Regions from separate parts of the Sporosarcina pasteurii genome, predicted to be linked through region 1. Evidence: a T-box and tRNA genes for the amino acid it is inferred to sense, from the RefSeq annotation. Region 1 holds a T-box; the other holds one or more tRNA genes.
What was found. The T-box of region 1 lies ahead of proS (proline--tRNA ligase). A T-box ahead of a tRNA ligase gene usually reads a tRNA of that ligase, here a tRNA-Pro.
Positions count from the first base shown of each region.

Region 2: it has a tRNA-Pro gene. The T-box ahead of proS (proline--tRNA ligase) is inferred to sense a tRNA for this amino acid. The anticodon was not compared.

Region 1 covers NZ_CP160452.1:176,071-187,348, reverse strand. Annotated here, with positions in the region: gene AB1H92_RS00890 (ABC transporter ATP-binding protein) at 1-667, opposite strand, end outside; gene AB1H92_RS00885 (PLDc N-terminal domain-containing protein) at 670-870, opposite strand; gene AB1H92_RS00880 (DMT family transporter) at 1,073-1,963, shown strand; gene AB1H92_RS00875 (NADPH-dependent FMN reductase) at 2,047-2,592, opposite strand; gene AB1H92_RS00870 (alanine--tRNA ligase-related protein) at 2,833-4,032, shown strand; gene AB1H92_RS00865 (chromate transporter) at 4,111-5,304, opposite strand; gene AB1H92_RS00860 (metalloregulator ArsR/SmtB family transcription factor) at 5,503-5,850, shown strand; gene AB1H92_RS00855 (arsenic transporter) at 5,866-7,161, shown strand; gene arsC (arsenate reductase (thioredoxin)) at 7,178-7,600, shown strand; gene proS (proline--tRNA ligase) at 7,671-9,110, opposite strand; T-box leader at 9,168-9,381, opposite strand; gene AB1H92_RS00840 (GNAT family N-acetyltransferase) at 10,656-11,255, shown strand.
Region 2 covers NZ_CP160452.1:2,520,475-2,531,752, forward strand. Annotated here, with positions in the region: gene AB1H92_RS11990 (o-succinylbenzoate--CoA ligase) at 1-1,000, opposite strand, end outside; gene menB (1,4-dihydroxy-2-naphthoyl-CoA synthase) at 1,130-1,948, opposite strand; gene menH (2-succinyl-6-hydroxy-2,4-cyclohexadiene-1-carboxylate synthase) at 1,961-2,791, opposite strand; gene menD (2-succinyl-5-enolpyruvyl-6-hydroxy-3-cyclohexene-1-carboxylic-acid synthase) at 2,784-4,496, opposite strand; gene AB1H92_RS12010 (isochorismate synthase MenF) at 4,486-5,874, opposite strand; gene AB1H92_RS12015 (1,4-dihydroxy-2-naphthoate polyprenyltransferase) at 6,032-6,952, shown strand; gene AB1H92_RS12020 (TraR/DksA C4-type zinc finger protein) at 7,100-7,702, shown strand; tRNA gene AB1H92_RS12025 (tRNA-Glu) at 8,074-8,145, opposite strand; tRNA gene AB1H92_RS12030 (tRNA-Ser) at 8,153-8,243, opposite strand; tRNA gene AB1H92_RS12035 (tRNA-Asn) at 8,251-8,325, opposite strand; tRNA gene AB1H92_RS12040 (tRNA-Ile) at 8,327-8,403, opposite strand; tRNA gene AB1H92_RS12045 (tRNA-Gly) at 8,409-8,482, opposite strand; tRNA gene AB1H92_RS12050 (tRNA-Phe) at 8,489-8,564, opposite strand; tRNA gene AB1H92_RS12055 (tRNA-Asp) at 8,578-8,653, opposite strand; tRNA gene AB1H92_RS12060 (tRNA-Met) at 8,657-8,731, opposite strand; tRNA gene AB1H92_RS12065 (tRNA-Met) at 8,924-8,998, opposite strand; tRNA gene AB1H92_RS12070 (tRNA-Ser) at 9,092-9,184, opposite strand; tRNA gene AB1H92_RS12075 (tRNA-Ile) at 9,204-9,277, opposite strand; tRNA gene AB1H92_RS12080 (tRNA-Met) at 9,285-9,358, opposite strand; tRNA gene AB1H92_RS12085 (tRNA-Ala) at 9,424-9,499, opposite strand; tRNA gene AB1H92_RS12090 (tRNA-Pro) at 9,506-9,582, opposite strand; tRNA gene AB1H92_RS12095 (tRNA-Arg) at 9,606-9,682, opposite strand; tRNA gene AB1H92_RS12100 (tRNA-Leu) at 9,708-9,793, opposite strand; tRNA gene AB1H92_RS12105 (tRNA-Gly) at 9,802-9,876, opposite strand; tRNA gene AB1H92_RS12110 (tRNA-Leu) at 9,885-9,966, opposite strand; tRNA gene AB1H92_RS12115 (tRNA-Lys) at 9,995-10,070, opposite strand; tRNA gene AB1H92_RS12120 (tRNA-Thr) at 10,077-10,152, opposite strand; tRNA gene AB1H92_RS12125 (tRNA-Val) at 10,168-10,243, opposite strand; rRNA gene rrf (5S ribosomal RNA) at 10,322-10,436, opposite strand; rRNA gene AB1H92_RS12135 (23S ribosomal RNA) at 10,576-11,278, opposite strand, start outside.

The DNA.
Region 1 (11,278 bases):
GCGGATTAGCATGCCGGTTTCTGACGTCTTCCAACGTACCTTGTTCAACAAGTTCGCCTTCTCTTAAAAACAGAAGTTTATCAGTCATTTCTTCCGCATCATTCAAAATATGAGTCGAGTATAAAATCGTCACTTCTTGCTGTAATTCTTTTAATAAATTCATAATCTCCCTTCTTCCGACAGGATCAAGGGCAGAGACAGGTTCATCTAACAACAATAATTTAGGTTTATGCACAATTGCCTGCGCCAGCCCAAGACGTTGCTTCATACCTCCTGAAAATGTCATCGTTTTCTTACTCAACGCATTCCCAAGTCCAACAAATTCAAGTGTTTTTTGTGCCTCAACTTTTGATTTTCTTGCAGGAATCCCACTTAATCTCGCGGCCATTTCAGTAAATTCAAGTGCTGTCATCCAAGGAAAAAACTTCGGATATTGCGGTAAAAAACCTATTAACTCCCTATTATCTTGGCGCTTCTCCTCTTGAAACGTAATCTTTCCGCCTGTTGGTGTAACCAACCCCGCCAGCATCGATAATGTTGTTGTTTTCCCTGCACCATTTGGACCAATGAGTGCCGTTGATGTATGTTTCGTTAGTTCAAATGATAGTTGGTTCGCTGCTTTTTCATCTCCGAAAGCTTTTGTTAATTGTTCAACGTGAAGTAACATAATTATCCATTCCTCCTTCCAAAAATGAAATAAAGAATAGGGCCAAGTAAATTGATAAAAATTATGATAAGCACCCACATCACAACGGGTCCGTTTGTTCTTCTATGTCGGCTAATATCAATAAGCGCAATCGCCATTAAGATGAATTGTAGTGCAATCAGCGGCCATATTAAATTCCACGGAATGCTAGCAAGCTCAGTCATTGTTGACACATCCTTTCCCTGATTGTTATTTAAGTTTATTATACCACCTCTGATATACTATGTATATAACAGAACCATTGTTAAAATGAGGCATAAGTGATTGCTTTTATGGTTATGTCATCAGATTTAAGCCCATTCACTTTGATACGATAATTTTGCGATCCGTGGTATAATGGCGTGATGAAATAGGAGGCTCTAGTTTATGAAACAATGGATTTATCCTCTCATGATTATATTCGCGGCAAGTTGCTACGGTATTTTATCAACAATTATAAAACTTGCAATTATAGATGGATTTACTGCTTCAGAAGCGGTCACAGCACAATACTTTACTGGCTTTGTGCTCGCACTTATTATTTTCGCTATTGTCCGTCGCAAACTGCCTAAATTTGGCGGCGGTGTCACACTTGTATTGGCAGGCCTTTTCACGGCTACTACAGGAACGGTTTATGGACAAGCCGTTACGTATATGCCTGCTTCCATTGCAGTCGTTATGCTCTTCCAATTCACTTGGATAGGCATGTTGTTTGATTGTATTGCAAGAAGACGTTTGCCAAAGCGCATTGAAATCATTTCACTTATTTTATTATTTGCTGGGACAATTTTAGCCGCAGGCGTTATTGGCGCGGATATTAGCGGAATTCCATGGCAAGGTTGGGCATGGGGATTGGCTTCGGCTGTCAGTTTTGCTTCATTTGTTATGGTGAACTCTAAACAAGTTGAAGGAATGGACACGGAAACCCGCCTCTTGTTTACTTCATTTTTTGCTGTCATTGCCATTACTTTCTTCCAATCACCGGAAATTGTTTGGAATGGCATATTATTCGGCGAAGGCTTATGGATTTATGGTCTGATTCTCGGTCTATTTGGGATTGTGATTCCGATTTATTTATTCTCGATTGCAGTCCCAAAGGTCGGCGCAGCGACATCTTCCATTTTAAGTGCGATGGAATTACCTGTTGCCGTCACTGTATCGGTCATTTTATTACGTGAAAACCTAACATTTTTACAAGTCATTGGCATCCTTGTCATACTTTTTGGGATGACTTTGCCAACAGTAGAACATAGGCTTCTTGCTAGAAAAGAAAAGTAGATTGACGTACATGAATAAAACCACTTTCTCATTGAAGAAGTTGTCCTTTAAACGACAACTTCTATATATGAGAAAGTGGTTTTTTACTGGTCTTGTTCCTTCTTAACAAATTCCAAAAATCGTTCCATCACTTCGTCAATATACTGCAAAGTAACTTCATGAGTAAGTTCACCGTTTTCAAACTTTTGTCCGGCACCACCAATAAGAATTTCATTACTTACAGCCGGCATCATAACCGCACCGACACTCGTTAATATTTGTCTTGCGTGCAATTGCGCTCTAATCGTTCCCAATCCTCCTTGCGAGACGCCCATTAAAAGAACCGGTTTTTTCGCAATCGGTTTCTCTACTCGCGATAGCCAATCTAATGCATTTTTTAACACCCCTGATATCGACCAATTAAACTCAGGCGTGCTAATAAAAACAGCATCAGCGTCTTCAATCATTTTCTTAAATTTTTCAACTTCCTTTGGCGGATACATTTCTTCATCTTCATTGTAAAACGGAAGCTTTCCAATCGGTGCCACTTCAAGATTAAACATCGTATGATACCGCTTTTCAATCGTTTCAATTAACTGCCGATTGTAAGAATCCTCCCGCAAACTCCCAATAAGAGCTATAACTTTCATTTTCCATTCTCCTCTACACATATTGAAGCATCAAATTTTAGTATGAACAATAATTCTTGAATTTAGAAAACATTTATTTTCGGTAATTTGTGGGTAAATGTAAATATAGTAAAACAACTTCTTTAAAAACCGAATCTATTTAAGTTTAATTTTCCATTCACATGGGGACTGTTAGGAATGACATTCCCACCATTAATTATGATAAGATAAACCCAACTTAATGAAGTAGGAGTCGATTTTATGCTAAAAAATCGTTTGTATTATGCCGAGCCCGAGTGTCAATCTTTTACGGCGCAAGTAGTGAAAACGGAAAGAGATGAGAATGAAAAACCTTACGTTGTGTTGGATCAAACGGCCTTTTATCCAACCGGCGGCGGTCAGCCACACGATACCGGTACAATTAATGGAGTACCCATAATTGATGTTGTTGAAATTGATGGTGAAATTCGTCATTATTTGTCGGGAGAGATGGATGCCTCAGGCGAACTCGATTGTAATATCAATTGGGAACGTCGCTTTGACCACATGCAGCAACATGCCGGACAACACATATTATCCGCTGCATTTGTTGAGTTATTTGAATTTCCAACTGTCAGTTTCCATTTAGGGACAAATTTGGTCTCCATTGATATCGAGGCTGATGACATTACAGACGAACAACTTAAAGCAGCAGAAGAGCTGGCAAATAAAGTGATTCTTGAAAACCGTCCAATCGAAGTGAAGTGGGTAACGGAAGACGAACTCTATCAATATCCACTGCGAAAGCAAATTCAAGCAACCGAGGAGATACGTCTTGTCATTATTCCAGATTTTGACTATAACGGATGTGGCGGAACTCATCCTGAATATACCGGACAAGTGAGTTCGTTAAAAATCGTATCTGCTGAGAAGCATCGAGGAAACACAAGGGTTCATTTCGTTTGTGGAAAGCGCGTACTCAATCTGTTACATGATAAAACAAATGTAGTTGCGAAAGCTTCAAAATTATTAAGTGCCCCTGAAGATGGGATTGGCAAGGCTATCGAGAAGCTATTAGAGACAAATCACTCACTTGAAAAATCATTGAAGGAAACACAAGATGCAATATTATCATTCGAGTCCAAAGAATTATTGAGTCAACAGCGTAACGGCTTAGTTACCGCTACATTCCAAGGCCGTTCCATTCAGCAATTACAAAAACTAGCTCGATTCATTGTGGCGGAATCAGACGAAACAATTGTACTTCTCGTTGCTCGTAATGATGATAAGCTTCAATTTGTTGCAGCTAGAGGCAGTTTATCTACTGCAAGTATGAAGGACGTTTCAGCTGCTGTGTTGCCACTCATAGACGGTAAAGGTGGAGGAAATGACGCTTTCGTTCAAGGCGGCGGTGATTATAAACTGACAGAAGAAGAATTGTTAAAAATGATGGAAAATAGTTTAACTGCCTCGATTAATTAACTTTGAAACTTCTTGATTTGAGCAATAAAAAAATAAGGCGATTCTCTATGTTAAAAATAGATATCGCCTTATTTCCTATCAAATTAATGGTAAAATCACGCCAACAAGCGCACCAGTTACAACAACAATCCAAGGTGGAAGCTTCCAATAAGCAAGCATGCTAAATAGAATCGCTGCTAACGCAAAATCAACAGGCGCTAAGATAGAACTTGTCCAAATCGGTGTATAAAAAGCTGAAATTAAAATCCCAACAACGGCTGCATTGACTCCCATAATTGCCCCTTTAATCTTTGGGGTGTTTCGTAAACTATCCCAAAATGGCAACGCACCGAGAATCAGAAGGAAAGCAGGTAAAAACACTGCAGCTGTTGCAATTAATCCGCCTTGCCATCCTTTCAGGACAGCTCCTAAATAAGCAGCAAATGTAAATAAAGGTCCTGGTACTGCTTGCGTGGCACCATACCCCGCTAAAAATGCCTCTTCCGTTATCCATCCAGTTGGTACAAATTCTTGTTCCAATAATGGCAACACGACGTGTCCCCCGCCGAAAACTAATGACCCAGAACGATAAAAACTGTCGAACATAGCAATCCAATATGAGCCTGTTATTCCCTTAATGACAGGTAATAGAAATAACAAAGCGAAAAACAACGATAAGCAAATTACTGAAACTCGTTTAGTAATTGGAAATTGAGAATTTGCCTCTGCACTTTTCTCATGTTTTTTAAATAATAAAAAGCCCAAAAATGCCGCAATCAAAATGACCCCTACTTGCGTAAAAGCCGTCTGCCAAATGAGCGTGCCAACTAAAGCAAATAAAGCAATCGCTTTCCTTTTTAAATCAGGCGTTAATTTATTAGCCATGCCTAAAATCGCTTGGGCAACTACTGCTACTGCAACGATTTTCAACCCATGTATCCAACCAGCATCTCCAACATCAAAACTACTGAGCAACAAAGCAAAAATGATAAGGGCAATGACTGAAGGCAATGTGAATCCTATAAAAGAAATAATTCCACCTAATACTCCGGCTCGCATCACGCCAATCCCAATTCCAACCTGGCTACTCGCAGGTCCGGGTAAAAATTGAGCTAACGCTACTAAATCCGCATAGCTTTTTTCATCCATCCACTTTCTTCTTCGAACATATTCCTCGTGAAAATAACCTAAATGAGCTGTTGGCCCACCAAATGATGTCAAGCCCAGTCTGGTTGATATAATCAAAATTTCTAAGAGATTTTTCAACCGATTATTACTATTATTTTGTCCCATTTGCTCCTCCTTTTTTCTCTTTCCCATCAAATTTGTGTATGGTCAAAAGATAACATCTACATAAGTGATCTTCCATTTAAAAATAGAATTTTTACAAATTTTTAACATACTAGCACCTGATTAATACTCCAAAGTATACAAACTTTCCACTTGTATGTATAAGCATATGCTTATATACTAATCGTTGGAGGAGATAAAATGAATGATTCATTACCCATTGATTTACAACGAGCATCACAACTTTTAAAGTTACTTGGTGATCCGACTCGTTTAACAATGATGAAATTGCTTAAATCACACGAATGTTGTGTATGTGAATTTGTTGAAATATTTCAGATGAGTCAACCTGCAATCAGTCAACACTTGCGCAGGCTTCGGGACATTGAATTAGTACAGGAAGAACGCCGCGGGCAATGGGTTTTTTACTCTATTAATAAAGAACACACAGATTATCCGTTTATCGAAGGCATTTTAAAACATCTTGCTGACCAAGATGAATCTATTACAGAGTTGGAAGCAAAAGGGCTTCGCATTTGCTGTGAATAAGGAGGAGAAAAGAACATGATTTCAGTTATTACCGCATCAGCCATCTTCCTCATCACACTAATTTTTGTTATTTGGCAACCGAGAAACCTCTCAATTGGCTGGTCTGCTTGTATCGGGGCACTTATTGCGCTGCTCATAGGGGTTGTCAACTTTCAAGATGTGTTAGATGTTACAGGAATTGTTTGGAATGCAACACTTGCTTTTATCGCAATTATTATTATTTCACTCATTTTAGATGAGATTGGATTTTTTGAGTGGGCTGCCCTCCATATGGCTAGATTAGCCCAAGGCAGCGGTGTCCGCATGTTTGTGTATGTTACCATCTTAGGCGCAGTCGTTGCGGCCCTTTTCGCAAATGATGGTGCTGCACTTATTTTGACGCCTATCGTATTGGCGATGGTACGAAATTTAAATTTCAATGAAAAAATGGTTTTCCCATTTATCATTGCCAGTGGATTTATTGCAGACACGACTTCTTTACCGTTAGTTGTCAGTAACTTAGTCAATATTGTTTCTGCAGACTATTTCGGAATAGGCTTTGCCGAATATGCATCACGTATGATTGTACCGAATTTATTTGCATTAGTCGCCAGTATTTTAGTATTGTATTTATTTTTCCGGAAAAGTATCCCTGAAAATTATCAAGTGTCGGATCTGAAACAACCAAAAGACGCAATTAAAGATTTAAAGATGTTTCGCCTATCTTGGATTGTCTTAACAGTATTACTCATTGGCTACTTCAGCAGCGAATTTACGGGGCTACCTGTTTCTATTGTCGCTGGCATCGTTGCGATTTTTTACACGATTATGGCTCAAAGAAGTACTGCCGTTCAAACGAAACAGGTCATTAAAGGTGCACCATGGGCCATCGTTTTCTTTTCCATTGGCATGTACGTCGTTGTTTATGGCTTGCGAAATGTTGGACTTACAAGCATACTCGCAGATGTCATCCAACTGGCTGCTGACCAAGGGTTATTTGTAGGAACGATTTCGATGGGCTTTATTGCCGCAATCTTGTCATCAGTGATGAATAACATGCCTACCGTTATGATCAACGCTTTGGCGATATCTGAAACAACTACAACAGGACCCATCCGGGAGGCTTTAATTTATGCCAATGTGATTGGGTCAGATTTAGGACCAAAAATCACGCCAATCGGTTCTTTAGCTACGTTATTATGGTTGCACGTTCTTTCGCAAAAAGGCGTGAAAATTAAGTGGGGAACGTATTTTAAGATTGGAATCATTTTAACAATTCCTACGCTACTTTTTACACTTATCGGGCTTTATTTATGGTTATTAATTATCTAATAGAGGAGATTTTATCATGACTAAAAAGACACTTTATTTCTTATGTACAGGAAATTCTTGCCGTAGCCAAATGGCTGAAGGTTGGGGAAAAGAATATTTAGGAGATAACTGGGAAGTTTTCAGTGCGGGTATTGAAGCGCACGGCGTCAACCCAAAAGCGGTTCAAGCAATGAAGGAAGTAGATGTAGATATCACCAATCAATCTTCAGATTTAATTGATAGGAACATTTTAAATACTGCTGATTTAGTTGTTACATTATGCGGTGACGCGATAGATAATTGCCCAACGATTCCTCCTCACGTTCGTCATGAGCACTGGGGTTTTGATGACCCTGCAAAGGCTGAAGGAACAGATGAAGAGGTTTGGGCTGTTTTCCAACGGGTTCGTGATGAGATTGGGGAAAAGATCAATGCTTTTTCTAAGGAAAACGCAATTTAAGTTACTCTAGTAAATCATAAAAAGAGACCAACAAATGTAATGCACCTGTTGGTCTCTTTTATTTTTTATATTAGTAAGCGCGGCCAAACCATACCGTATGCTTTGCGTCTTTTCCGCAGTTAATACATGTATCTTTCGTTGCCGGCGGGTTGAACGGAATGTTGCGCGTCGTGAACTTTGTTTCTTCTTGAACATGAGATTCACAATCATCGTCACCACACCATCCTGCTAGTACCCAGCCTGGAATGTCGTCGTTTTTCTCTGAATCTGCAATATGTTGTTCTAATTGCTCGAGTGTGTCGACGTGTGTATGAGAATGCTTTTCACGGAATGCTTTCGCCTTTTCGAATAGGCGTGTTTGCATCGTCGTTAATTCTTCTTCAATACGTGCAACTAGGTCGTTCAAATTAACTTCCACTTTTTCATCTTCATCACGTGCTTTTAATAATGCCTGGTCTTTTGCCAAGTCACGTGGTCCTAACTCAACGCGTACTGGAACCCCTTTTAATTCCCACTCGTTAAACTTGAAGCCTGGTGATTGGTCAGAATCATCAAGACGAACGCGGATACCTTTTGCTTTTAATTCAGCAAAAACAGCATCTAACTTCTCGATAATTTCAGGATTCTTCTTCCACGGTCCAACTGGAATTAACACCACTTGTGTCGGCGCGATACGTGGCGGTAAAACAAGACCTTGTTCATCGCCGTGAACCATAATGACAGAACCGATAAGACGTGTTGACGTTCCCCATGAAGTTGTATGAACGTATTCATGTTTATTTTCACGCGTTAAATATTTAATATCGAATGCTTCCGCAAATTTCGTGCCTAAATAATGAGATGTTCCCGCTTGAACTGCTTTTCCATCTTGCATCATCGCTTCGATTGAATAAGTATCAACCGCACCGGCAAAACGTTCAGAAGGCGTTTTTTCACCGTCATAAACTGGAATCGCAAGCAAGTCTTCTACAACTTCTTTGTAAATGCCAAGCATTTGCATCGTTTCTTCACGTGCTTCTTCCTCGTCTACATGCGCAGTATGCCCTTCTTGCCATAAAAACTCAGAAGTACGAATAAACGGTAACGTTCTCTTTTCCCAACGGAAAACATTCGCCCATTGGTTAATTAACACTGGAAGATCGCGGTAACTGTTGATCCAATCTGAATATAGGTGACCAATCATTGTTTCTGAAGTTGGACGAAGTGCTAAACGCTCTTCTAACTTTTCCCCCGCTGCTTCAGTAACCCACGGCAATTCAGGTGAAAATCCTTCAATATGGTCTTTTTCTTTTTGGAAAAAGTTCTCTGGAATTAACATTGGGAAATATGCGTTACGGTGCCCAGTTTCTTTAAAACGCTTGTCCATTTCCGCTTGGATATGCTCCCAAATTTCATAGCCGTCTGGTTTAAAAGCGATACAGCCACGAACTGGCGTATAGTCCATTAAATCAGCTTTTTGAATGGTATCGATATACCAACTTGTAAATTCGTTTTCTCTCTTGCTCGTCATTCTTGTTCCTCCTTAAGTATTGTTTGACGAAAATAAAAAAACACAAAGCTGCCCTCTAATAAGGACGTCTTTGCGCGATTGACGTGGTACCACCTTCATTTAGCTTACTTCACGTAAGCCCTCTTGAAACGTTTGATAACGAAAACGACTCGGTTATGTTTACATAACATCTCAGCGGTAGGTTTCAATAAAAAGCGGTGCGATAACTCTCAGCAGTTGTTACCATTTCTGTCTCACATTTTTATTTACTTGGCCACGTCACGGATTTTATATCTACAATAGCATAGCAAATATTTAGAACTTAGACAACTGAATGAGCGCTGATGATTGAGTCAATTTTTTATGGGTACCATTGCAAAGGTTTTCTCTTCTCGGATAGTTAAGTATTCCATTTATAAAAACACCAAATAAAACTATGTTGATTTCCGTTCCGAGCGGACGCGTTCCGTGGGGCGTGCGGTGAGCCTCCTCGTCGCGAAAACCGCGCTCCTGTGGGGTCTCACCTGTCACGCTAATCCCACCGGAGTCGCCGCTCTGCACTCCAATCAACAGAGATTTCTTATACATAAGTTTTTATAAACGCAAATAACTTACATAACTTTCTTTATTAATAACTTTGTTATCTCAAAATCACTGTAATCCTTTTAAAGCTCGATAAACAGGCTTTCCAGTTGTCTAATGTAAGAAAGAAAGATTTCTTGTACTAACGGACTTAATCCTTTTGCAACTTCAAATTGTAAGTGTTGATCTAATAAATTTACGTATTTTCTCTATTTCCCTATCTTAGTATTAAATTCGACTCACTTGGATTGAACCGAATAACGAGTCCATTGTCGTTTGTCCATCAATTGAAAGTGTGCTTTACTACGGTCTCGACTATTACTTCTAGCTTTGCGAAGAGCTGGGTGAACGTGTCTGACTAAGTTCGTTGAAGTATTCTAAACAAACCTGTTTAAATATTGGTGAGCTTGTAATCACTTTAATCATGTGGGTCCTCTCCTGTAGCGTTTGTCTGCAAACTCTACTATACAAGAAGAGAGCTCCTTTTTTCATGCCTTCAAATCTAATTATTCCATGTGCACACCAATTAATCGGAGTGGAAATCGGCGACTCCTGCGGGAACAGCGCGAGCCGAAGACCCTGGACTGAGCGAAGCGAGGGAAGCGGCTGAGGCCGTGCCCGCGGAAAGCGTCCGATTGGAACGGAGATTAATTGTGTTATGGATTTTCATTTATCCCCCACAAACATTTTACTCATACAGCGCCGATGATTGATACCTCTCACTATAAAAGTGGATTTGTTTTTTTAAGATTTGCAATGTAATCACTAGAAAAATAAAGCTTTTAAGCCCGAAATGATTAATGTCCAATCATATTCTTATCGCCAAAAAACCGTGTCATTTTTGGCGAAAAAATTTGTACCATTTCAATAAAATGTCACTTCCCTTTTATCCTGTTTCCCCTTATAATTGCATTACAATTGATAAAAAAAGCAATTTGACATAGAGAAAATTGTAAAAAAATATACCTTAAAAGGGGTTCTGTGATGGAAAATATTGTGTTAGTAAACGACATTGTTACTTTAAGAACGATGGAGCTTACAGATATAGATGCGATTTTTGAAGCCGGTAATTATAATGAGATTTGGACACATTTAGCAATAACAATACAAAGCCGCGAAGATGCAGCAAACTTTGTTAAGGAATCACTACTCAATCAATCGTTAGGCAAAGAACATTCTTTTGTTATTATTGATAATAAAACAAACCGTATTATCGGCGGAACAAAATTGAAGAACCTAGATCATACGCATATGCGGATTGAACTTGGCTATTCATGGCTTTCACCTTCCTATTGGCGAAGCCCTATAAACACGAATTGTAAGTATTTACTAATGCAATATTGCTTTGAAGTACTTCATCTAAATCGCGTTCAAATTCAAGCTGATGAACGAAACGTTCGTTCAAGAAATGCAATTGCTCGTATCGGAGCTACCCAGGAAGGTATCTTCCGTGATCACATGATTCGAAAAGACGGTACACCAAGAAACACTGTGATTTTTAGTGTAATTCGTCCGGAATGGCCCATTGTTAAAATGCACATGGAACAGTTAATGAATCGACGAATTGAACAACCCGTGTCCTAAATTTAATTCAAAAAGGCATTTCT
Region 2 (11,278 bases), 950 kb from region 1:
CTTCACCGTGCTCATTTGCCCTCGTAGCACCATTTATTTTAATTTGATTGAAGAAAAGAGGTTTTCCTGCTGATCCAATTTTACGTAAAGCATCATTTGCAGAAAGTGTTGCAGTTTGTGAACTTGTTTCTGTCATTCCATACGTTTGAAGGATTGGGATACGGCATGCATTCGCGCGCTTTAAATAATCAATCGGAATTGAACCGCCACCAGCAAGCATTGTTTTAAATGAGGCATGCGCCTTTTTTTCTTGTCGCTCAAGTTCTAGAAGTATTTGGTTTAACATAACCGAAACGACCGACATTCGTGTGATCGTTCCTTCATAGATTTCTCTCGCAATTTTTTTTGCGTCAAATTTCTCGTATAATCGAACTTCCATACCATATAAAACGGATCGAACTAATATCGAAAAACCACTAATGTGAAATAACGGCATTGTACAGAGCCAGACATCATTCTCTTCAAGTCCAAGATTTAAAACGGATGAAAGTGCACTTGATGTATGGTTATTTACCGTTTGGCGGACGCCCTTTGGAAATCCTGTTGTACCAGACGTATACATAATCGTAATCGTTCGATCGGGCGACCAGTTTTCCTCTATTTCAAATGGACTTTCTACACTTTGAGTAACTGTTGAAAATGATATTTTATCCATTTTATTACTTTTTACTTTCGCTTCAAACTCATCTGCAAATAGCACTGCTTTCACTTCAGCATCTTCTATTTGCCAAGCGATTTCTAGGTCTGTCAATCGGTTATTTAACATGACAATTTCAATTCCTGCAAGTAGACAAGCGTGAATTATAAAGATCATCTCAACATTCGATGCACCGAGCAAAGCAATTCGGTCACCGGACTGTAGTTGATTCGTTTTAAGCTGTCGTGCGTAGCGCGTGGACACTTGATGTAATTGTTTAAATGTCCAAGACTCTTTCTCATAAGAGAGCGCAATTTTATTTGGCGTTAAATAAACTCGCTGCATAAGCCAATTAGGTATCATAGTCAAATCACCTTTCATTGAAAGTATAGTTGACGGCAAAATTAATTTAAGTAAGCTATGTAAGACTCGCATTGCTACCTTAAGTTAGAAAAAGCTGCCCGACAAGCAGGCAGCTTTTATGATCATAAATTAAGGGAAGCGTGGGAATTGTCCAAAGTCCGGTTTACGTTTTTCTTTAAACGCATCTCGACCTTCTTTTGCTTCGTCTGTTGTGTAATAAAGTAATGTTGCATCTCCAGCCATTTGCTGTAAACCAGCTAGACCGTCTGTGTCAGCATTCATTGCTGCTTTGACAAAACGAAGGGCTGTTGGGCTCTTCTCGAGCATTTCTTCACACCATTGAACCGTTTCATCTTCTAGCTGCTCGTAAGGAACGACCGTGTTAACTAAGCCCATGTCAAGTGCTTCCTCAGCATTGTATTGACGGCATAAGTACCAAATTTCACGCGCTTTTTTATGGCCAATAATGCGCGCTAAATAGCCAGAGCCATAACCCGCATCAAATGAACCAACTTTAGGTCCCGTTTGACCAAATATCGCGTTATCTGCAGCAATCGTTAAGTCACAAACAACGTGAAGAACGTGTCCGCCACCAATTGCATAACCTGCAACCATCGCTACAACTGGCTTTGGAATCACACGGATTAAACGCTGTAAATCAAGTACGTTCAGACGTGGAATTTCGTCTTCTCCAACGTAACCACCATGACCACGAACTGATTGGTCACCGCCCGAACAAAATGCTTTTTCTCCTTCACCTGTTAGAACGATAACGCCGATACTGTCATCATCACGTGCACGTGAAAATGCATCGATCAATTCCATCACTGTTTTTGGACGAAATGCATTTCGAACTTCTGGACGGTTAATCGTAACTTTTGCAATACCATTGTATTTTTCATACTTAATATCTTCATATGTACGAATTGTTTCCCATTGACGCGTCAAATTAATTCCTCCCTAAATCTTCTGTTTTTTTACATGTTCCCCTACCATTGTAGCAAATAAAGTAGGTTTTTCCACATGAATTGCATGTCCAGCATTTTTTACTGTTCTATGAATCGCTTTTGGTATGAGCACATTCATTTCCCGGGCAATATTAACAAATTTATTGTCGATTTCCCCTGTAATAAGTAAGACTGGGAGACGTAACGTGCGAAGCTTTTCCCAAAAAGATGGTTGGTTTCCTGTACCTATTCCAATCAAACTATTAGATAGCCCCAACTCTCTTTGGGAAAGTCGCTCCATTCTCACTTTTTGTTGGCATTCTATCGACATTTGTTTTTGTGATTCAAACAATGGAATATTCTCCCAAAACGAAACAAATTGTTCTATGCCTTGTTTTTTTATTCGACGAGCAAGTTTTAAATCCGCCTCTCTTCTCGCTTGGCGTTCTTGCTCCGTTTTCAACCCAGGCGATGCGCTTTCGAGTATTAATGTATGGACATGTTCAGGATATTTTTCAGTATAAGCAAGCGCAATACGCCCTCCCATTGAATAACCAACAAGCGAAAAAGCCTTCAAATTTAATGTTGAAAATAATGCTGCTAAATCTTCCACTTGCTCTTCCATCGCGTACCGATTAGGTTCTGCTGGCGCATCAGTTTTACCATGCCCAGTCAAGTCAATAGCGATCATTTTAAAGCTGCCTTCAAGACTTTCCATCACTTCTATCCATGTCGAGGAAGTACCTGTGAAACCATGTAAAAAGATAATAATAGGTAAAGTGTCAGCACCTGTCATCTTTACATGCATTTGTTGTCCACGAACCATTATATTTTGTTCAATCACCGTTTTCCAACCTTTTCACCATTTTATTCCACAACTCACGATGTGCTTCCACGTTTTCTTGGCGATTTGTAAAGACTTCAATAATACGAAGCGGCTTTTCTTTTTTTCTTACCAATTCATCTTTAAACGCTTCTACTGTTGAGATAGATTTATACTGCGCTCCGTACATTGCGGCAATATGCTCAAATGTTAATCCAGTCGGTGTCCCGAAAAGATCTTCGAAATGAGATTCTACTGCAGCCTGCGGTAGAAATGAAAATATCCCACCTCCATCGTTATTCATGATGACAATCGTTAAATCAGTCTCATGGAATCTTGACGCAATTAATCCGTTTACGTCATGTAAGAAGGATAAGTCGCCAATTAATAACCAAGCCGGGCGCTGACGATTGGCTTGAATGCCGAGCGCCGTCGAAACAACGCCGTCTATCCCATTTGTTCCACGGTTAGCAAAGATTTGAATGTCTCGCTTTGTCTTTCTGAAAAATGTATCGACATCACGAATGGGCATACTGCTTCCACTAATTAAATCGACACTGTTCGGTAAATGTTCAAATAATACATGTGCGTATGTTCCTTCATCATTAGCAGTTGGCGCATATTCATCAAGCATGGACGATAGCAACTCATTTGCTTCAATCCATCGATTTGTATAAGTGTGTCGTTCTTTTTCTACATTCACTTGGAGTACAGCTTCTGTAGGCGATTGAATATGGTGGGTCACTACCCCCAAAGAGTCTCTGAACTGTGGATCCTCATCAACGACAAAATAATTAGCTGGACGATGATTTTTCAAATAAAGTGACAGCGGCTTAGAAACTGGCTGTGCTCCGAATCGTATGACTGTTTCAGGAAGTACAGATTGGCCAAATTGTTCACTTTTTAATAGCGCATCATATTGGTCGATACATAGATCGATACAATCTTCTGGAATTTCAGTCCGAAGATTAGACAACGGGTCACATAACACTGGCCAATTTAACGCCTTTGCAAAGGCCCAGAATGACGCTTTATCGAGATGCTCCGTTAACTCCCCGACAATAATAATCCCTTGTTCGGATGCCTCCAAAATCGTTTCAATTTGACGTGTAGAAGCTGAGTCTAATGTTGGTTTCGCCTTAAAATATTTTTTGAAGGACAATGTTGGTAGTTCCATATCCATATCGATAAGAAGCGGTTCCCTGAACGGTATATTTAAATGAATAGGTCCCATCGGTTCAGTTAACGCCACAGACACAGTGCGCTGTACATTCCGTTCAATATAATCATTGATGTCCGCATTATTTTCAGCTAAGGGAAAATCTACACTGAGTTTCACATGTTCCCCGTAAAGTCGTATTTGGTCGATTGCTTGTGGCGCTCCAACTTCCCTTAGTTCATGCGGACGATCCGCTGTAATCGCAATCAGTGGAATCCGCGCATAATGAGCCTCAGTAATCGCTGGAAAATAGTTAGATGCAGCTGTTCCAGACGTACAAAGAAGTACAACAGGCATCCTTGAGGCTTTCGCTAACCCAAGTGCAAAAAAGCCTGCTGAACGCTCATCAATTTGCGTATAGACATTAAATGATTTGGATAAAGCAAATGCATATGCAAGTGGCGTTGAACGTGAGCCGGGACTAATAACAACCGATTGAACACCGGCATTTTTTAATGCACTTGTGATGCGTCCTACATAATTTGTTAAAATGCTTTTATTTATCATATAATTTTCCTCCGAGTGCACGTAAAACTGGTCTGAATTTTATCCATGTTTCGTCATACTCTTTTTCAACTTCTGAATTTGCTACGATTCCGCCGCCTGCATATAAGTATGCTTGTTCTTCTTCTAATAAGGCCGAACGAATGGCAACCGCAAATTCTCCGTTTCCTTCTGTGTCAGTCCAACCAATTGGCGCGGCGTAATAGCCACGGTCCATCTGTTCTTCTTCTCTAATAATATCCATCGATTTATTAGTCGGAACTCCGCCCAGTGCTGGTGTCGGATGAAGTGCCTGAACAAACTCAAATATACTTTTCTCTTTATCTACTGATGCCTGCACAGGCGTAAATAGATGTTGAATATCTCGTATCTTCATGAGCTTTGGTTCTTGCGGTATTGAATTATTAGTACAGAACTCATTGAATACGGTTGAAATCATATCGACGACATACTGATGTTCATCTCTATTTTTACGATCAGTCAGCAATTCTTCCCCCAATAATCGATCTTCCTCTGCTGTTTCACCCCGTTTAATCGATCCGGCAACACAAGCTGAGTAAGCTTGTCCATCCTCAATTTCAATTAATCTCTCAGGTGTTGCACCAAAAAATAGTTGCTCCCCTTTTTGCAAACCAAAATGGTAACTTTCTTGTTGTTCATTGGCAATATGATGAAGTGCAGTAACGCTTGAAACCGGTTCTTTAAAGTTTAATTTCACAGAACGTGCAACGACTACTTTATCTGCCTCGCCTTTTTGAATTTGTGACGTTACATTTTGAACTGCTTGCTTATAGCGTTCTTTTTCTATCTCGTCTACAGATTCAACAGTTGGTTTTGAAGCAGGTACGAATCCATTAAGCTGAGCCTTATGTATAAGCTGATCTCGTTCTACTCGTAACTTTTCAAACTCTTCTGCTGCATGATAATTTGTTGTAACTAAATTTATTAAAATATATGTACGACCATTTTTTGTCATTAATTGAAATGACGGCAATACAAAATAAGCACTAGGAAACTTTGCCCATTCAGACTCTCGAGCATTTTTAGGATCAAATGAAAAGCCACCGAACAATACAGGTGCTTTATCCTTTTCTTCCTTAATCAGTCCATCGCATATTTCTCTCCATCGTTTTTTGATATCTGAAAACCGTTCTTCTACACAATTACTTTGTAAAACTTCGGCATGTCCCAAACCAACAATTGTCAAGGTTTGGTTTGCATTTTGCCAATAAAAATGTTCTTCCGAATAGCGCGTTTGACCCGCCTCTAAAAAAGCTAGCGGTGAAATACGCCCAACTTCAATTGTTTCCGTAAAAAAACGTAAATGAGTTTCCTCGGTTACTGGTTGTTCTAGCCAAGGAATCGTTATTTTCTGACTCATAAATTTTCCCTCCAAGGATTAGTTTCATCCTTCTTTCATAATGGCTCTCTTTCTATTCTACCATATCCACAACGAAAATAAGTGCTAGGCATGTTCATCACATCTTTTTTGAAGTATAATAAATATGATGCATTATATACTTAAGGAGAGAATTATCTTGCAGCAAACTATAAAAGCCGATGAAGGTTGGCGCATTTGGTGGCAACTAACACGTCCACATACATTGACAGCCGCTTTTGCCCCCGTGTTTCTTGGAACAATGATTGCGTTAACATACGGCAATGGCCCGCTACATATTCCGCTATTTTTAGCCCTGCTAATCGCAAGCATTTTAATTCAAATGGCAACGAATATGTTTAATGAATACTACGATTTTAAAAGAGGCCTGGATACTGAGGAATCCATTGGAATTGGTGGAGCCATTGTACGAAATGGTGTTAAACCGAAAACAGTCCTCAACCTTGCCTTCTTACTTTATGGCATTTCAGTTCTTATCGGAATATACATATGTATACAAACATCTTGGTTACTTGCAGTAGTCGGTATCGTCTCTATGCTTATTGGCTACTATTATACTGGAGGCCCTTATCCAATCGCGTATACGCCCTTTGGCGAGCTTGTATCGGGTGTTGTAATGGGCATGCTGTTAATTCTAATCGCCTTTTATATCCAAACAGGCACGGTGACAGGACATGCGATCCTATTATCAATACCGAGTATGCTTTTAGTCGCCGCAATCATGATGTCGAATAATATTCGTGATTTAGAAGGCGACAAAAGAAGCGGTAGAAAAACATTGGCCATTCTTGTAGGACGTGCCAATGCCATTACAATTTTAATGTTGTTTTTCCTAATTTCTTATGTCTGGATAATCGGCCTTGTCCTGTTTGGCCAATTAACATTTTGGGCTATACTCGTTTTACTGAGTGTTCGTAAACCTATCAAGGCAATTACAACATTTAGGAAGTACACACAACCACTACAAGTTATGCCTGCTATGAAAGAAACAGCCGTAACAAATACAGTATTCGGTTTATTACTCGGTATTGGCATTTTATTCGGTTATTTATTTTCATAACGAAAACCTGTTTAGAAGCTTCAGCCTCTAAACAGGTTTTCTTTTTTTAATCATGTTTAATATATCCCGAATAAAGGAAACTACACAATATAGTGAAACGAGCCCGATTGGACATACTACTTAAAAATACTAAAAGGTTGTGATGTAGTGTTAAACGATAAACAAAAACAACATTTAAAAACCGAGTTAGTGGAAATGAAAGAACAATCAATGAAGGTTGAAGAAACGACGAGTCAGAAAGAAAGCATTAAAGAAACGTCAGGTGAGCTTTCAATGTACGATAACCATCCTGCTGACATGGGGACAGCTCTATTCGACATAGAGAAAAATAGAGTGTTAAATGAACATGCAGAATCTGATATCCGTAAAATTGACATAGCTCTAAAAGCGATGGCTGATGGAAGTTACGGTAAGTGTGAAGTGTGTCAAAATGACATTCCCTACGAGCGACTGTTAACCGTTCCTTATACAACCTTCTGTATAGAACACGCCGAACTGGTCGAACAATCTGTAGAGGAAGACGTGACTTTAAATGAAATGGAAAATCCTTTTGAAAGTACTCAAGATCCAACAGCAATTGACTATGAAAACAGTTTTGACGAAGTGGCGGAATTCGGGACATCTGATAGTCCATCCGATTTTATAGATCCCAAAAATACAACATACACCGATGATGTGCAAGGCGAACCGCGTTTGATTGATCAAATGGTTGAAAAAAGTATCACGGATAATACAGACGACCAGGACTAACTGTTTCACAGATTAACGTATTTAACTTTAAATTACCTCCTTACGCTCTGGTATTGTAGTGATTTTATATACCTCAGCATAAGGGGGTTATAATTTTTTGGGCTAGCTATAAATGGCAACTCCTAAGAGATTATCGGTATAACTGAGACCTCCCGTAGGAAGAACTGTCACGAAGAACTTCTTTAGCGAGTCAACACGTGATTCGTTCAGCGCTATCCAAATACGATGTCTTAATCTGCCAAAGTCATGCACTGTGTATTTGAATTATTTTAAAAATGGCCGATAGATATCTTTACCAATGTCATTGGACAAGAAAAACATAAAAAAACTGTTAATTTCTTATTAGATTAATAAGAAATTAACAGTATGTATGACCCCTACGGGATTCGAACCCGTGTTACCGCCGTGAAAGGGCGGTGTCTTAACCGCTTGACCAAGGGGCCAAACTTATGGCGGAGAAGGAGGGATTCGAACCCTCGCACCGCTTACGCGATCTATGCCCTTAGCAGGGGCACCTCTTGAGCCACTTGAGTACTTCCCCGTATGAATGGCTCCGCAGGTAGGATTCGAACCTACGACCGATCGGTTAACAGCCGATTGCTCTACCACTGAGCTACTGCGGAATGGTGGGCCTAAGTGGACTCGAACCACCGACCTCACGCTTATCAGGCGTGCGCTCTAACCAGCTGAGCTATAGGCCCCAAATTGGAGCGGGTGAAGGGAATCGAACCCTCATCATCAGCTTGGAAGGCTGAGGTTTTGCCATTAAACTACACCCGCATATCATGGTGGCTTAGGACGGAATCGAACCGCCGACACAAGGATTTTCAGTCCTTTGCTCTACCGACTGAGCTACTAAGCCTTTATTATAAAAATGGCGGTCCCGACGGGAATCGAACCCGCGATCTCCTGCGTGACAGGCAGGCATGTTAACCGCTACACCACGGGACCATTTGGTTGCGGGGGAAGGATTTGAACCTACGACCTTCGGGTTATGAGCCCGACGAGCTACCACTGCTCCACCCCGCGATAATAATATGAATTAAATTTGATTGACTTACTACGCTTATGATATGTTTACACCTTTCGTGACTTTGTCACTGTCGGTGTTAATCGCATTCGTTGTGATGCGATTTGCTCCACCCCGCGATAATATTATGAAATGAATTAAATTAATTAAACTTCTACACTTCTAGTAAAAATTACAGAAATTGAAATATTTGGTTGCGGGGACAGGATTTGAACCTGTGACCTTCGGATTATGAGCCCGACGAGCTACCGCTGCTCCACCCCGCGATAATAATATGAATTAAATTTGATTGACTTACTACGCTTCTAGTGTGTTTATCTAATTAACATTCCTTTAGTTTCCATCCTTCAAAGATAATATGGCGGAGGAAGAGGGATTCGAACCCCCGCGGGCTTTAACACCCCTGTCGGTTTTCAAGACCGATCCCTTCAGCCAGGCTTGGGTATTCCTCCATAATTAAATTTAAAGTGATGGACCTTGCAGGACTCGAACCTGCGACCGGACGGTTATGAGCCGTCTGCTCTAACCAACTGAGCTAAAGGTCCTCAGGAATGGCGGCGGAGGGAGTCGAACCCCCGACCTTACGGGTATGAACCGGACGCTCTAGCCAGCTGAGCTACGCCGCCAAGATATCATTAAGAGATTGAAGAATTATCCTTTTTCTCGAAAGGTAATACTAATTGTTTTAAATTGGTGGAGCCTAGCGGGATCGAACCGCTGACCTCCTGCGTGCAAGGCAGGCGCTCTCCCAGCTGAGCTAAGGCCCCAGGAAATGGTCGGGAAGACAGGATTCGAACCTGCGACCCCTTGGTCCCAAACCAAGTGCTCTACCAAGCTGAGCTACTTCCCGAGATTAATAAAATTAAGTTTAGTTGGCGCGCCCGACAGGAGTCGAACCCATAACCTTCTGATCCGTAGTCAGACGCTCTATCCAATTGAGCTACGGGCGCTATTTAACAACTATTAACTAACTAGTGCCGAGGACCGGAATCGAACCGGTACGGTAGAAACCTACCGCAGGATTTTAAGTCCTGTGCGTCTGCCAGTTCCGCCACCCCGGCTTAGTCAATGGAGCGGAAGACGGGATTCGAACCCGCGACCTCCACCTTGGCAAGGTGATATTCTACCACTGAACTACTTCCGCGTATAAAGTGCGGGTGAAGGGAGTCGAACCCCCACGCCCGAAGGCACTAGATCCTAAGTCTAGCGTGTCTGCCAGTTCCACCACACCCGCATATCCATTATGAAGGCAAGTCATATAATGGTGAGCCATACAGGATTCGAACCTGTGACCCTCTGATTAAAAGTCAGATGCTCTACCGACTGAGCTAATGGCTCTAAATATGGTGCCGGAGAAAGGACTTGAACCCTCAACCTACTGATTACAAGTCAGTTGCTCTACCAGTTGAGCTACTCCGGCGTTCATCAAGTGTAATGGTGGAGGATGACGGGATCGAACCGCCGACCCCCTGCTTGTAAGGCAGGTGCTCTCCCAGCTGAGCTAATCCTCCGTTTTTATAAATATAATATATGAACATCGCATGTCCATGCGTCGATTTGATATGTAATATTTCAAGTGAAAATCACAAGACTGGCAACGTCCTACTCTTGCAGGGGCTAACCCCAACTACCATCGGCGCTGAAGAGCTTAACTTCCGTGTTCGGTATGGGAACGGGTGTGACCTCTTCGCTATCGCCACCAGACTTAGCTTGTCTCAATCAACTCAAGACAATATTTATTATATCAAACTTTACAAGTTAATGCAAGCCTTTTTTGAAAGTTTTTTTGTTCTTTCAAAACTGGATAAACAAAACATTGAATACAACAAACTGCAATGTATTTAAGGATAAGTCCTCAATCGATTAGTATCCGTCAGCTGCACATGTCGCCATGCTTCCACCTCGGACCTATCAACCTCATCATCTTTGAGGGATTTTACTTACTTGCGTAATGGGAAATCTCATCTTGAGGGGGGCTTCATGCTTAGATGCTTTCAGCATTTATCCCGTCCATACGTAGCTACCCAGCTATGCCTTTGGCAAGACAACTGGTACACCAGCGGTATGTCCATCCCGGTCCTCTCGTACTAAGGACAGCTCCTCTCAAATTTCCTGCGCCCGCGACGGATAGGGACCGAACTGTCTCACGACGTTCTGAACCCAGCTCGCGTACCGCTTTAATGGGCGAACAGCCCAACCCTTGGGACCGACTACAGCCCCAGGATGCGATGAGCCGACATCGAGGTGCCAAACCTCCCCGTCGATGTGAACTCTTGGGAGAGATAAGCCTGTTATCCCCGGGGTAGCTTTTATCCGTTGAGCGATGGCCCTTCCATGCGGAACCACCGGATCACTAAGCCCGTCTTTCGACCCTGCTCGACTTGTAGGTCTCGCAGTCAAGCTCCCTTATGCCTTTGCACTCTACGAATGATGTCCAACCATTCTGAGGGAACCTTTGGGCGCCTCCGTTACTCTTTAGGAGGCGACCGCCCCAGTCAAACTGCCCGCCTGACACTGTCTCCTACCCCGCTAAGGGGCATGGGTTA